One region of the Crassaminicella indica genome, then DNA from elsewhere that is predicted to be linked to it. Evidence: a T-box and tRNA genes for the amino acid it is inferred to sense, from the RefSeq annotation. Region 1 holds a T-box; the other holds one or more tRNA genes.
The links. The T-box of region 1 lies ahead of argS (arginine--tRNA ligase). A T-box ahead of a tRNA ligase gene usually reads a tRNA of that ligase, here a tRNA-Arg.
Positions count from the first base shown of each region.

Region 2: it encodes a tRNA-Arg, which carries the amino acid that the T-box ahead of argS (arginine--tRNA ligase) is inferred to sense. The anticodon was not compared.

Region 1 is NZ_CP078093.1:89,881-97,800, reverse strand. Features, by position in the region: gene cuyB (cysteate racemase) at 1-583, opposite strand, end outside; gene KVH43_RS00675 (dicarboxylate/amino acid:cation symporter) at 659-1,879, opposite strand; T-box leader at 2,151-2,362, shown strand; gene argS (arginine--tRNA ligase) at 2,418-4,118, shown strand; gene KVH43_RS00665 (radical SAM protein) at 4,131-5,000, shown strand; gene KVH43_RS00660 (hypothetical protein) at 5,027-5,221, opposite strand; gene KVH43_RS00655 (hypothetical protein) at 5,352-5,840, opposite strand; gene KVH43_RS00650 (amidase domain-containing protein) at 5,987-6,490, shown strand; gene KVH43_RS00645 (B12-binding domain-containing radical SAM protein) at 6,564-7,920, shown strand, end outside.
Region 2 is NZ_CP078093.1:1,088,099-1,096,018, forward strand. Features, by position in the region: gene serA (phosphoglycerate dehydrogenase) at 1-1,489, shown strand, start outside; gene KVH43_RS05165 (M1 family metallopeptidase) at 1,603-3,093, shown strand; gene KVH43_RS05170 (D-alanyl-D-alanine carboxypeptidase family protein) at 3,173-4,351, shown strand; tRNA gene KVH43_RS05175 (tRNA-Arg) at 4,714-4,789, shown strand; gene KVH43_RS05180 (HD domain-containing protein) at 5,358-6,749, shown strand; gene KVH43_RS05185 (hypothetical protein) at 6,772-7,920, shown strand, end outside.

The sequences.
Region 1 (7,920 bases):
CTGTACATCCTAATATAAAAACTTTTGCACCTAAAGCTTTTAATTCTTCTAAGCTTTTGTTAAATCCATCTAAAGTAATATTTTTTCCTGCTTTTATACTGTAAATAAAATTTGTTATATGTTGCTGAGTCTTGATAGGCTTTACTAATTCCATTCCATATTTTTTAATCGCTTTATCATATATATGTGTTTTGCAGGTTCCTTCTGTTGATAAAAGACCTATTTTTACACCTGTATATTTTTCAGAAATAAATTTTGCTGTTTCTTCGATCATATTGAGGAATGGAATTTTGATTTCTTTTACAATATCTTCATAAAAATTATGAGCTGTATTACAAGGCATGATTAAAAAATCTGCTCCCATTGCTTCTAATCTTTTAGCAGAGGTAATCAGCTGTTCTCTAGGGTCTTGTCCATTTGCTATAAGATAAGCAGTTCTATCTGGGATAGAAGTATTATTATCTATAAGTATGTGTATATGCTCTTGGTCACACTTAGCGTCTGTTAATAGTATGATTTTTCGAAAGAGATCAGCTGTTGCTAAAGGACCCATTCCGCCTAAAATGCCTAATTTTTTATGCATATTCTTTATCCTCCAATTTTATCTATAATATTTTTATTATATTATAAAACAGCTTGGATATCCAAGCTGTATGATTTATGCAGAAATTTTTTCATCTGGATAATGAAGTTCTCCTTCAGTAGCGGCTATGACTGCTGCTGCTGAAGTATCTCCAATTACGTTTACACAAGTTCTTGCCATATCTAAGACTCTATCGATTCCACCAATTAAGGCAACACCTTCAAGTGGCAAACCTACAGATTTAACTACCATTGTAAGCATGATAAAACCTGCTCCAGGGACTCCAGCAGTACCAATAGATGCTAAAGTTGCTGTAAGGATAATAGTCAATTGTTGAGACATACTTAAATCTAAACCGTATACTTGTGCTACAAACAATGCACATACTCCTTGATAAAGAGCAGTTCCATCCATGTTGATTGTAGCACCAAGAGGAAGAACGAAGCTTGATACACCTTCAGATACGCCTAAATTTTCTCTTACACATTTGATTGATACAGGTAATGTTCCAGAACTGCTTGTTGTACTAAATGCTGTAAGAGCTGCAGGCATGATGCCTTTGAAGAATTTTATAGGACTGATTTTTGCAAATGCTTTTACAGCACTAGAATATACAAGTACTGCATGAAGGATACATCCAATGTAAACAGCTATAATTACTTTTAAAAGTGGCAGTAATACAGCAGGTCCATTTGTTGCAACAACTGGAGCAATTAATGCAAATACGCCATATGGTGCTAAACTCATTATAAATGCTGTGATTTTATACATAATTTCAGCTAAGCTATCAAAAAAATCAATAAATGGCTTTCCTTTTTCTTCAGGTAAGGATGTTGCACCTATTCCGAGGAATAATGCAAAACATATAATTTGAAGCATATTCCCTTCCACTAATCCTTTTAATGGATTTTTAGGAAAAATATTTAGCAGTGTATCTACAAGAGCTGGCGCTTCTTTTGTTGCGATTTCAGCGGTTACAGGAATAGTCATGCCAGCCCCTGGCTCAAAAACATTACCTAATATAAGTCCGATAGTCACAGCAATTGCTGTTGTGCATAAATAATACCCTACTGTTTTTCCTCCAATTCTACCAAGCTTTTTTACATCTCCAACACTTGCAGCACCAACAATTAATGATGAAAAAACTAGAGGAACAATAATCATTTTAATTAAATTAAGAAATAATGTTCCGAAAGGCTTAATGTATGTAGTAGCAATGTCAGGTGAACCTGTTAATATAAGACCTACTAAAATACCTAAGCCTAGTCCAAGAAGAATTTTGGTTGTTAGTTGCATTTTCTTCATTAAATAACCTCCTTTTTAAATGATTTTACAGAATTGTTGAATGATTCTGTAGCGTGTTTATTTTACAATTAAAAAGACATCCTGTCAAATAGTATAGCATATTTGGTAAATGATGTACATAAATAATAAAAATAATATATCATAAAAGAGTGATGATTAATGATTTATAGGAAGTATAATTTTACAGAGTGAGTAAAAAATAAAAGCGTGAAACCTCTTGATTTGAATAGAAAGTTATGATAAATTATTATTTAAAATGAACATTTTATCGATGAAAAGGAGAGTAAATTTTAGGATGTATCAAAGCGAGTCGGAGTTGGTGAGAGTCCGATATACTACTAAGATTGAAGCGTACCTTTGAGATTTTTGCTGAAATGAGTAGGCAAAACGGATTCCTACCGTTATAGAGGAGTAGAGTGGATACATTTTGTATCAATAAGAGTGGTAACACGGGAAATAACTCTCGTCTCTTGACTTAAGAGATGGAGAGTTTTTATTTTTTATAAATGAAAAAGAGGAGGATATAGTAATGATTGATTTCAAAAGAGAAATTGCGAATATCTTATCAGAGAAAATTGAAGAATTAACAGTAGAGGAAATTCTTGAAATGATGGAGATCCCACCAAATTCGCAGATGGGAGATTATGCTTTTCCTTGCTTTAAGCTAGCAAAAATATTTAGAAAAGCACCTAATATGATTGCAGAGCAAATCGTAGAATCAATTGGGGAGAATCCTTTGTTTGAAAAGGTTGAAAATGCTCAAGCCTATGTAAACTTTTTTATTGATAAAGCTACCTTTGCAAAATCTGTAGTAGAGGAAGTTTTAGAAAAAAAAGATGCCTTTGGTTCTTCTAATTTAGGAGAAGGAAAAAAGGTAATTGTAGAGTTTTCTTCTCCTAATATAGCAAAGCCTTTTCATATCGGACATATTAGAAGTACAGTGATTGGAAATGCTATTTATAAATTATATGATTTTTTAGGATATGATACAGTTACAATTAATCATTTAGGAGACTATGGAACTCAATTTGGAAAGTTAATTGTAGCTTATAAAAAGTGGGGAAATGAAAAGGAAGTTGAAGAAAATCCTATTCCTACATTATTAAAGCTTTATATTAAATTCCATGAAGAAGCAGAAAAACATCCAGAATTAGAAGATGAAGGAAGATTGTGGTTTAAAAAACTAGAGGATGGAGATGAAGAAGCAAAAAGACTTTGGCAGTGGTTTAGAGATGTAAGTTTAAAAGAATTTAATCGAGTTTATGGAATGCTTAATATTTCATTTGATTCTTATGCGGGAGAAAGCTTTTATTCAGATAAAATGCCGAGGGTTTTAAAAATGATGGAAGAAAAGAATATGCTAAAAGAGTCAAAGGGAGCAGATATAGTAGATTTAGAAGAATATGGTATGCCTCCAGCTTTAATTCGAAAAAGTGATGGGTCTACTCTTTATATTACAAGAGATATTGCTGCTGCTATTTATAGAAAAGAGCATTATGATTTTTATAAGAATATCTATGTAGTAGCATCTCAACAAAATCTTCACTTCCAGCAATGGTTTAAAGTTATAGAACTAATGGGATATGATTGGGCAAAGGATTGTATTCATGTTCCATTTGGTCTAGTAAGTCTTGAAGAAGGAACTATGTCTACAAGAAAGGGTAGAGTAGTATTTTTGGAGGATGTGCTTAAAAAAGCTGTTGAAAAAACAAAAGAAATCATCAAAGAAAAGAATACAAATCTTTCAAATATTGATGAGGTAGCAAGACAAGTAGGTATTGGAGCAGTAGTTTTCCAAGAATTATCTAATAATAGAATAAAGGATTATACTTTTTCGTGGGATAGAACCTTAAACTTTGATGGTGAAACGGGTCCATATGTCCAGTATACCCATGCAAGAGCATGTAGCGTGTTAAGAAAAGCAGAAGTTACAATAGATGAAAATATAGATTATAGTTTATTATCTAATGAAGATGAAATGGATTTAGTAAGGGTGCTTCAAAAGTTTCCAAATATCATAAAAGAAGCAGCAAGAAAATATGAGCCATCTATTGTGACAAGATATATTGTGGATGTAGCTCAAGCCTTTAATAGATTTTATCATCATTGTCCAATTATAGTAGAAGACAAAGAAATGCAAAAAGCAAGACTTGCCCTTGTAGCTGCTGCAAGACAAACTATCAAAAATGGATTAACAATACTTGGTGTTTCGTCACCTGAAAGAATGTAGTGGAGGGATATGATGAGATATGAAGGAAGTGTTTATAGACCACCTAGTGAAGCATATAGTTTAATCATTCAAGCTACAATAGGTTGTTCTCATAATAAATGTACATTTTGCAGTATGTATAAAGATAAAAATTTTAGAATGAGAAAAATGGAAGAGATTATAGAAGACCTAGAAATGGCAAGGGATTATTATAAGTATGTAAAAAGAATATTTTTAGCTGATGGAAATGCACTTTCCTTAAAGACTGAATATTTAAAGATGATATTGTTAAAAATTAAAGAGCTTTTTCCTGAATGTGAGCGAGTTGGTATATATAGTGCGCCAAAGGATATTTTAAGAAAGACGATAGACGAGCTAAAAGCTTTAAAAGAATTAGGATTAGGGATTGCTTATTTAGGAGTTGAATCAGGAAGTGATAAAATTTTAAAGCATATAAATAAAGGGGTTACTTCTGAAGAGATGATTAAGGCAGGACAAAAAATGGTTCAAGCTGGTATTCCTTTATCTGTTACCCTTATATCAGGATTAGGTGGAAAAGAAAAATGGCTTGAGCATGCTATTGAATCTGCAAGGGTGATTAATGCAATAAATCCTCAATATTTAGGATTGCTTACATTGCTTGTTCAATCAGGGACAAAGATGTATGATGAAGTGCAAAAGGGAGAATTTAAGCTTCTTAATCCAAAGGAAGTAATTCTTGAAACAAAAGAATTGATTAATAACCTAAATGTGAAGGATTGCATTTTCAGAAGCAATCATGCGTCTAATTATGTAGCATTAGCAGGTACATTACCACGAGATAAAATGAATTTGCTAAAACAATTAGACTTGATGATGGAAAATAGTTATGGAATGAAAGATGAAATGTTTAGGAGATTATAAAAATCACAGCCCTGTCGCTGTGATTTTTATTTTTCCAAATAACAAAGAAATTCTTCTTCGCTTGTTTCTGCTAACATACATAACTGCTGAAGGATATGCTCCTTTAGAGAAATAAAAGCATCAATTTTTGTATTTTCACCTGTATATTCAAGGGCTTGTAAGATCATTAACATATCTCTTTTAGAAATTTCCTGTATTGATATTTTGTCAAAATCCTCCATAGTAATCTCCTTTCTACATTATGGTATATCCTATTATATAATTCGATAAAAACTTCATAAAACCTTCAAAATAAGATAAATTTAATGGTGCTTTTAGACATAAAAAAAAGGAAATGTTATACATTCCCTTTTATTGAAAACTTTTTGGTTCTGTTTTGTGATATACTCTTTCACTACGATCTTTCACTTCTAGTATTGCTTTAGCCATATTTTGCACTTCATTTTTTAAAAGCTCAATGTCGTCTTTGTTAATATTGTAATATAGATATAGATCCTCAAAGTATCTTACAATTTTTGTTAAATCCTTATCGATTTTTACGAAATCATCAAAATTTTTACTTTGTCTTGCATTTTTGAATTGATCAATATCATTTTTTATAGCTGTAATAACACTTTCTTCTGATGGATGTTCGCTAAGGAGTAAAGCATAAGGCTTTATACGTTCAAGAAGATATGTATTATCTGGATTTATACGGTAAAGATATTGGATATTTAAATTATTTTTATGATATTTTACAATAAACATAATACCTTCAATTTCCATAACTTCTGCACCAATTTTTCTTAATTCTTCCATGCAAAACTTATGTTTCAATAGTCTAGCGGAGAAAATAGTCATAAAAAACCCCTCCTATATGCAATTTATTATATTATATCATACTAACTATTAAAATAATCAGATAATTATAAAATGAATAAATTTATTGGCAAATGCTATTTTGTTTTTACATAAGATATAAAGAGATAGGATTTAGGAGGGGAATAATGGAAGGTAAAATTTATGAGTATAATAGGGAGAAGGCTGTAGCTTATGCTATAAAATGGGCTAAAAGTAGAAATCCAATATATGCAGATTTTGAGGAAATGGGAGGAGATTGTACAAATTTTGCATCACAGGTAATTCATGCTGGGGGATGCCCTATGAATTATAACCAATATGGATGGTATTATAAAAATTTAAGAAATCGTGCACCGGCTTGGACAGGAGTAGAATATTTTTATCAATTTATTATTAATAATCAATCTACAGGTCCGATTGGAGAGGCAATAGATATACAGGATATAGAAATTGGCGATGTGGTGCAAATAAATTTTCGGCAGGATCATATTTATGATCATACGCCTGTAGTTGTAAAAATAAAGCCTGGAATTAAAACTTTAGATAAAATCTTAGTGGCTGCTCATACTATTGATAGAATTTATTATCCATTATCTAATTATGATTTTAAAAAGCTTCGATTTATTCATATAAAAGGATATAAAAGATAGGTTGAATAGGAATGTGGTATAATGGATTGGATAATAATGAAAAAACATAAGACAGATAGAAAGGAATATACTAATGAAAATTTTACTAACTACTTTAAATTCTAAATATATTCATACGGGACTTGCTTTACGTTATTTATATAGCTATTGCAAAGAAGATTTTCATATGACTATTGAGGAATATACTATAAACCATCATATGGACTATATATTAGGAGAAATTTATAAAGGTGGATTTGATATTGTATGCTTTTCTTGTTATATATGGAATAAGTCTAATACATTAAAGATTGTAAGAAATTTAAAAAAGGTATGTCCAAATTTAAAAATTATATTAGGTGGACCAGAGGTAAGTTTTGATGCGGTTGATTTAATGGAGAAGGAAAACGCGATTGATTATATTATTGTGGGTGAGGGAGAAGAAACATTTAAAGAATTAATGAATTTTTTAGTTAATAAAAAAGGAGAAATAGAAAGTATAAAAGGAATTGCTTATCGAAAGGGGAATGGAATTTTTAAAACTCCCGATAGAGAATTAATAAAAGATTTAGGGAGTATTCCTTTTCCATATGATATAGATGAATTAGATGAATATAAAAATAAAATTATTTATTATGAAAGCTCTCGAGGTTGTCCTTATAATTGCAGATATTGTTTGTCATCAACTATAAAGGGAGTAAGGTTTTTTCCATTAGATAGAGTAAAGTGTGATTTAGGTTTGTTTTTAGAAAAAAAAGTCAAGCAAGTAAAGTTTGTAGATAGAACATTTAATGTGAAGAAAAGTCATAGTCTTGAAATTATGAAATATATCGTAGAGAATGATAATGGATATACTAATTTTCATTTTGAAATCACAGCAGATTTATTAGATGATGAGATGTTAACATTTCTTTCAAATGTAAGGGAAGGATTATTTCAATTTGAAATTGGAGTGCAGACTACCTGTGACCGAACAATGAAGAGTATAGATCGTAAGGTGGATTTTCATATGCTCAGCAAGGTAGTAAGAAGAATATCTTCCTTTAGGAATATTCATCTACATTTAGATTTGATAGCAGGTTTGCCATATGAAGATTTTAATCGATTTAAAAAATCATTTGATGATGTATATGTGCTAAAGCCTGAAAAGCTTCAATTAGGATTTTTAAAACTATTAAAAGGTTCAGGAATTAGAAAAGATAAAGATATACACGGATATATTTTTAAAGATGAGCCACCTTATGAAGTGTTAGAAAATAAGTATATAAGCTATAAAGATATTTTGAAGCTTAAAATGATAGAAGAGATGGTGGAAATCTTTTATAATGGGAATGGATTTCAAAATGGAATTATGTATATCCTAGAGAATTTTTATGACAAGCCTTCTGATTTTTATCATCAATTGGCAGATTTTTGGGAAGAAAAAGGATACCATCATATTGCTCATGGCA
Region 2 (7,920 bases), 1.0 Mb from region 1:
AGAAGAACTATTAAAAAGAATACCAGAATATGATGCGATTATTGTTAGGAGTGCTACAAAAATTAATGCTGAACTTATGGAAAGAGCATCAAAATTAAAAGTTGTAGGAAGGGCTGGAAATGGTACGGATAATATAGATTTGGCAGAAGCAACAAAGAGAGGTATTATTGTAGCTAACACACCAGCTAGTAATACTATGTCAGCTGCTGAACTTGCTATTGCTCTACTTTTAGCCGTATCAAGAAATATTGTAGGGGCAAATAATTATATTAAATCAGGAAAATGGGAAAGAAATAGATTCAAAGGTGTAGAACTTTACAATAAGACTTTGGGAATTATTGGTCTTGGTAGGATTGGTTCTTTGGTAGCTACGAGAATGAATGCCTTTGGAATGAATGTAATTGCATATGACCCATATATTGCGGATGAAAGATTTAAAAGATTTAATGTAGAAAAGAAGAATACTTTAAAAGAATTAATAGAGGAATCTGATTTTATTACAGTGCATACCCCAAAGACAAAAGAAACATATGGTATGATTGGAGAAAAAGAAATAGAATGGATGAAGCAGGGGGTAAGACTTGTAAATGATGCTAGGGGTGGTATCATTAATGAAAAAGCATTATTAAAAGGCATTCAAAATGGGAAAATTGCTAGTGTAGGATTAGATGTGCATGAGGAAGAACCTAGCTTTAATAATCCATTATTTGAATATGATAATGTTATTGTAACACCACATATTGGAGCAAGCACGATTGAAGCCCAAATCAATGTAGGGGTTACAGTAGCAGAGCAGGTGATTAATGCATTAAATGGAGAAATTGTACCAAACGCAGTAAACCTTCCTACAATGCATAGAGATGAATTAGCAGTGATGAAGCCGTACATTGAACTTATGGAAAAGTTAGGGAAAATATATTATCAGCTGCATAATGATTCAATTGAACATGTAAGTATTGAATATTGGGGAAGTATTGCAAAACAAGATACAGAAATGAGTACTATTGCATTCATAAAGGGTTTATTAGAACCAGTAGTAGAGGATAAGGTAAATTATATTAATGCAAAGCTTTTAGCAGAACAAAGAGGTATCGGTATAGAACAAAGGAAAATAAAAGAAAATTATAATGGATATACAGATTATATAGAAGTAAAGATAAAGACAAAAGAAAAGTTATTTGTCATTGCAGGAAATTTATCTTCAAAAAGAGAAGGAAGAATTGTAAAAATTGAAGGATACGAAGTAGATATAAATCCAACAAAGCATATGCTATTTGTACAGAATATGGATGTTCCAGGGGTGATCGGGCATATTGGTATGGTATTAGGAGAAGAAAATATAAACGTTGGAACTATGCAGGTAGGAAGAAATGCTGTAGGAAAAAAAGCATTAATGGTGTTGACAATAGATGATGAAGTATCTAATAAAAGCTTAGAAAAATTGATGCAAAAAGAAAATGTGTTATGTGCAAAATATGTAAAGCTTTAAAAATAGGCCACCATTTAGGTGGTTTATTTTTACAAAAGAAATACAGGATTATGATATACTATAAGAAGTAAGTGTAAAGGAAATAATTAAATAAAAAATAGTGGAGGAACAATATGAAAAAAATAGGGATTATATTATTGGCTATATTGTTTTTGTTGACAGGATGTAAGGAAAAAGAAGTAGAGAAGATTACACACCCTACATTGATTGTAAATGATTATAATGGGGTTAATCCTGAGAATATAGATCAATATGATATTGAGTTAGCATTTTCTCCAAAGGATCATATTATTAAAGGAAAACAGAGAGTAGATTATATAAATAAAGAAAATGCTTCTTTAAAAGAAGTTTATTTTCACTTATATCCAAACAGTTTTAGAAAAAAAGAGACAGCTCCATTTTTGATGAATGATTTTGATCGTGCTTATCCTGATGGATTTGAAGCTGGATATATTAATATAGAAAAAGTATCTATTGGGAATAAACCAGTTGCTTTTACATTAGAAGGAGAGGGACAGACGATCATGAAGGTAGTATTGCCTAAGTCCATAAATTCTAATGAGAGAATTTCAATAGATATGCAATATACAATAAAAATTCCACCTGCTAAAGAAAGATTTGGTTATAGTGAAGATATATTTAATCTTGGCAACTGGTATCCTATTGCAGCTGTTTATGATGAAACAGGATGGAATTTAGATCCTTATTATCCTTTAGGAGATCCATTTTATAGCGATGTAAGCAATTATCATGTGCGTATTGAAACACCAAAGGACTTTATTGTTGCAGCATCAGGAAATATTTTGAAAGATACAATTGTAGGCGATAAAAGGGTTTGGGAGATAGAGGCAAAGCTCATGAGAGATTTTGCTTTTGTAACCAGCAACCGTTTTGAAGTTGTTGAGAAAGATGTAGAAGGTACAACACTTAAGATGTATTTTATGAAAGATGTTAAGCAGGGAATAGCAGATAAAGCTATAGAATCAGCAGAAAATGCGTTAAAGACCTTTAACAGAGTATATGGAAAATACCCTTATGGTCAGTATTCTGTAGTGCAGACAAATTTCCCTAGTGGTATGGAATATCCAGGGATTGTTTTTATTGGTAAGGATTATTATAATGATTATGGAGATTTTTTAGGAATTGTGATTGTACATGAAACAGGTCACCAGTGGTGGTATGGTGTTGTTGGAAATGATGAGATTGATGAGGCTTGGCTTGATGAAAGTCTGACTACCTATTCAGAGGTCGTTTATACTAGGGAAATGTTTGGAGAAGAAACAGGAAAAGAATACTATCAGTATATGAATGAAGAACCATATAAAAGTGCATCGTCTTCTATAAGTAATGAAACTATTTTAAGACCGTTAAACAAGTTTGAAGGATGGGATGATTATGGAATTTTGGTATATAATAAGGGAGCGATGCTTTTAAATACTCTTTATGAGACATATGGAAAAGAAAAATTTTACGAGATTATGAAGCAATATTATCAAACCTATCAATTTAAAAATGCTAAAACAGAAGATTTTAAAAGGGTTTGTGAAGAGGTTGTAGGTGAAAATTTAGATGAACTTTTTAATAAATGGCTGCTTGGAGAATAAATGTAAAAAACCACAGGAAAAAATACCTGTGGTTTTGTTAATGTTTTTCCTTTAATATATAAGTGGGGGGGGACTTAATTTGAAACGAGTTACAGCAATATTTATAACATTTATTTTTTTATTGAATAGTACATTTAGCTTTGCAGATGTTAAAGTAAAAATTAATGCAAGGGCAGCATTACTTATGGAAGAAGAGTCAGGAGAAATATTATTTTCTGAGAATATAGATGAAAGCTTTGCACCAGCCAGTATTACAAAATTGATGACTTATCTTGTTGCTATGGAAGCTGTAGAAAAAGGACAAATTTCTATGAACGATTTAGTAACTATAAGCCCTAGAGCAGCAAGAGAGGCGGGAGCAAGCTATAGATTAAAGGCAGGAGAGATTATAAAGCTAAGAGAACTGATAGAGGCTATGTTGATTGTTTCTGCAAATGATGCAGCTTTTGCTATTGCAGAGTATGTAGGCGGAAGTATGGAGAATTTCGTAAAAATAATGAATGAAAAAGCTAAAGAAATAGGAATGGTAAATACACACTTTGTCAATCCTAATGGTATGCCAGAAAAAGACGAAGGAAATATGATGACAGCTAAAGATATAGGTATATTGGTAAAATACATCATGGATCATTATAAAGAAGAAATATTACCTCTTACAGATCAAGAATTTTATCAAAATAAAAGGAGGAATTTTTATAAAAAAAGTACAAATGGGTTGTTAAAGGTTATTCCTGATGTAGATGGATTAAAAACAGGATACACAAGAGAAGCAGGTTTTTGTTTAGCTGCTACTATGAATGTAAAGAAAAAGAATGAAAATGAGAAGGATTTTAGATTGATATCTGTTGTACTTGGAACGGAAAGTGATTTTAATAGAATCCATGAAAGTGAAAAGCTTTTAAATTATGGAATAGCTAATTTTACAAAGAGAAGAATTATAAAATCAGAGGAAATGATTGGAAAAATTAATTTATGGGGAGCAAAGGAGCTTCCTATCAAGCTTTTAGCTAAAAAGGATGCTTGGGCATTTGGCGTAAAAAATGGAATAGAAAAAAGTAGAGAGATTTCTTTACTAGATAAAATGCCATTTCCGATTATTAAAGGGCAAAAGCTTGGGGAATTGAAGGTTACACTATATAATGGAAAGGTTATAACAATGGATCTAATTAGTGATCGAGATATAAAAAAGATTCCTTTTAAAGTATTCATAACAAAATTTTGGTCAGTTTTTTCAAGTCTTATTTCAAATATCATGTAATGTATATGTTATATATAGGTAAACAACTTCAAAATGAAATATAAAAGATAGTTCATTCCAGATAACTTTTGAAAAAACAAAACTTCATTCCATGAAAAAATACTAAACCTTCAAAACTCACTTCGTTCAAACAATGAAGGTTCTTAACGTATTTTTCATGAAATTTCAGTAAGTTTTTTTACAAAAGTTATCGAAGTCATTCACTTATCTTTATATATTTCTTTTTTTCATGTTGAAGTTGGATCCCTATAGATAAACAATACTGACATTAAAAAAGAAATATGTAAACATAAGTACAAAGATAAACATATTATAACCTTGACAAATGTAAAAAATCGGATTATTCTATTAATGGTAAACTTGCACCCGTAGCTCAGGGGATAGAGCGTCGGTTTCCTAAACCGTGCGTCGGAGGTTCGAATCCTCTCGGGTGTGCCATAATATAGTCTCATCTTTCTTGGTTTTTCAAGGAAGATGAGATTTTTTGTTTTGAGGGGAATTTTTAGTTAGTTGCAATTAGTTTCTAAAAAAGGCTAGTTGTCGTCGGCGTTACGACGTCAAAAGGACGTCGTGGAGGGGTTAGCGGGTATTAGAGGTTACAAGGAGAGAGGATTAAAGTAAAAAAATTAGTCACAAAAAAGAGATTTAGGATAATTGGAGCTGAACCGTACCATAAATAACGGTGGTTTTTTAAATTAAAATTCTCTTGGTAAAACTATGAATATTACTCTGTTTTCTTAGATTTATAAGGAAGATGGGGGTTTATATTGTATGGGCTTTTTAGTTAGTTGCTAGTTGTTTCTAAAACTCTTAGTTGTTATCGTCGTTACGATGTCAAAAGGACCTCGTGGAGAGAAACAAAATGAACTAAAAAAATCAGTGATAAAAAGAGATTTAATGTAATTAGGGTCGAATTGCAGTATAAATAAAGGAAAAATAAACTGATTATGTTATAATTAAATACAGTATAAAAAGTTCATATTACAGATAAAGGGGATTTGGATATATGAGTGAGAGTGTACAAAGCATTAAAACTAGTGTAAAAGGGGAAGAATTAGAAAAAAGAGAAAATAAGTATATATGTGAATGGGGTACAAAATATAATGAAAAGAATTTAGATAAAGAAAAGGATTCAAATGAAGAAACAAATAGAACATATTTCAGAAGACAGAGAGATAGAATATTATATACTGGAGGATTTAGAAGGTTACAAGATAAAACACAAGTAATAGCAGCAACAAAAACTGGAGATCATAGAACCCGATTAACACATTCATTAGAAGTGGAACAAATAGCAATTAGTATGGCAGATGCATTAGGATTAAATAGACATTTAGTAGCAGCTATATCATTAGGACATGATGTAGGACATACTCCTTTTGGGCATGCGGTTGAGAAATTTTTAAATGAGAAATTAAAAGAGAAAGGTGGATTTTCTCATGCTGTACAAAGTGTTAGATATTTAAAAGATAGAAAAGTAAAGTTATCAAAAGAAGTTTTTGAGGGAATATTAAAACATGATACAGATGTATATGCTGGTGGTTATAATAAAAAACAATTTGACTGTACTGAATATAATCCTTTAGAACCAGGGAATTTAGAAGCACAAGTTGTTTATTGGGCAGATAAAATAGCATATTTAAGCCATGATTTTGAAGATTTTTATAAAACGGAGATTTATGAGAATGCTATAAAGAATGATAAAAAATTAGAAACAAAATTAAAAGAAACTTTAGCAGAACTTATACCAGCTAAAAAAGACAAAATCTTAGAAGACATAAATAACTTTAAAACGAGAGACTTGATAAGAAATGTATTAAGTAACTTAATAGATGAAAGTTTAAAAACTCTTAATGAATTAAAAGGGTCAACAACGTTAGATCAGAAGACAATAAAAGAGAAAACAAAAGAAAGAATATTAGAGATTGAAAAAAACTTAGAAATTGATGGCTTGAAAATTGGTAAAATAGAAGAAAGAATGTCAGATATTGAAGGAAACTCACAGATGGCTGAGGATGAGAAAAAAGCTGAAATAAAAAATATGAAAAAGAAGATAAAAAAGATAAAAAAGAAAGCTTATCAAAAAGGGTTAATTATTAACTTTGAAGATAAATATAGTAAAAGTTATTCTGCTTTAAGGGATATATTGAATGAACATTATGTAATGAGCTCAGAGGTACAAAAATCAGATAAGAAAGCTGTAAGAATAGTAGAGGCGTTATATAATAAATTTATAACCAATATTGAAGAACTACCTGTGAATTTTCAAAATAGAATAAAGAGTGATACAAGTAAAAAAGAGAGAATAGTTGCTGATTATATAGCTAGTATGAGTGATAGATATGCAGAAGAAGTATATGATAATTTAAATTCAATAGGTAGTTATTACAAGTATTAAAATTTAATTTTAAGGTGATTTTATGAAGAATGAAATAGTTATGAAAGATGAAAAGTTAAATTCTATTGTAGAGTTTAACTTTGGGAATATAGCACAGTTTGTTAGTTTTGGTATCACTGAAAAAAATAAATTGAGATTTGTTCATATAAATAAATATAAAAATAAAGAAGGACTTCAAGAGAAAGAATTGATTGAGAAATTAATAGATTCTGCTCCTTCGAGAGCTGTGAATATAAGAAGTTACAGTTTAGATGCCATGAAAGGGAATAAGTTAATTTTCAACAAAAAACGTGAAGATATTGATGAAATATTAGATATTATAAAAAATAATAAGGTAGAAGGAAAGTATTCAATAGTTAATGAGAATATTGATATAAATGATGGGGGAGTATCTGGCGTTGTATTAGGAGATACTATTGAATTCTCTCCAAAAGATACACCAAAATGTGTTGATAAAGAGGGAATTTGCTCATTACCTAAAGAATTTGGATATAGCATTTTAGAAAAAGTATACGGTTTCAGACCAGAAATAAATTTTAATGAAAATTATAGAGTAGAATTTAGTATACATCCAAATAGACAAGGGGTAGGGAAAAAGCACACTATTATATGGGAATATGAAGAGTATAATAATATAAGTCATGAGAACATAATAACATGGCCAAATAATTTTTCTAAATTTATTGGAGATAAAGCATTTGGGTTATTACTAGCAGATACTTTAGGCATAAAAGTGCCACAAACTACTGTTATATCTAGAAATATAGCACCTTTTACATTTGGTAAAGCAACTGGATTACATGAAAAATGGATAAGAACATGTCCAATTGTTAAGGAGCCAGGGAAATATTATACTGGGGATAGTTGGATAGACCCTTTTGAACTTATGAATATTGAAGAAAACAAAGGTGATAATGATATTAATATAGCGTCTATACTTTCTCAAGATGCAGTGGAAGCAGTTTTTTCAGGGGCATCTATAATAAGGAAGAATATGGAAGAAGATGTTATAGAGGGTGTTGCAGGTAAAGGCAGTGCTTTTATGATTGGAGAAGAAAGACTGTATAATCTACCAAATGATGTTATTAGAGAAGTTAAAAGGCTAAACAATAAAATACGAAGTTATTATAGATATATAGGTGAGGTATCAACAGAATGGGTTTATGATGGA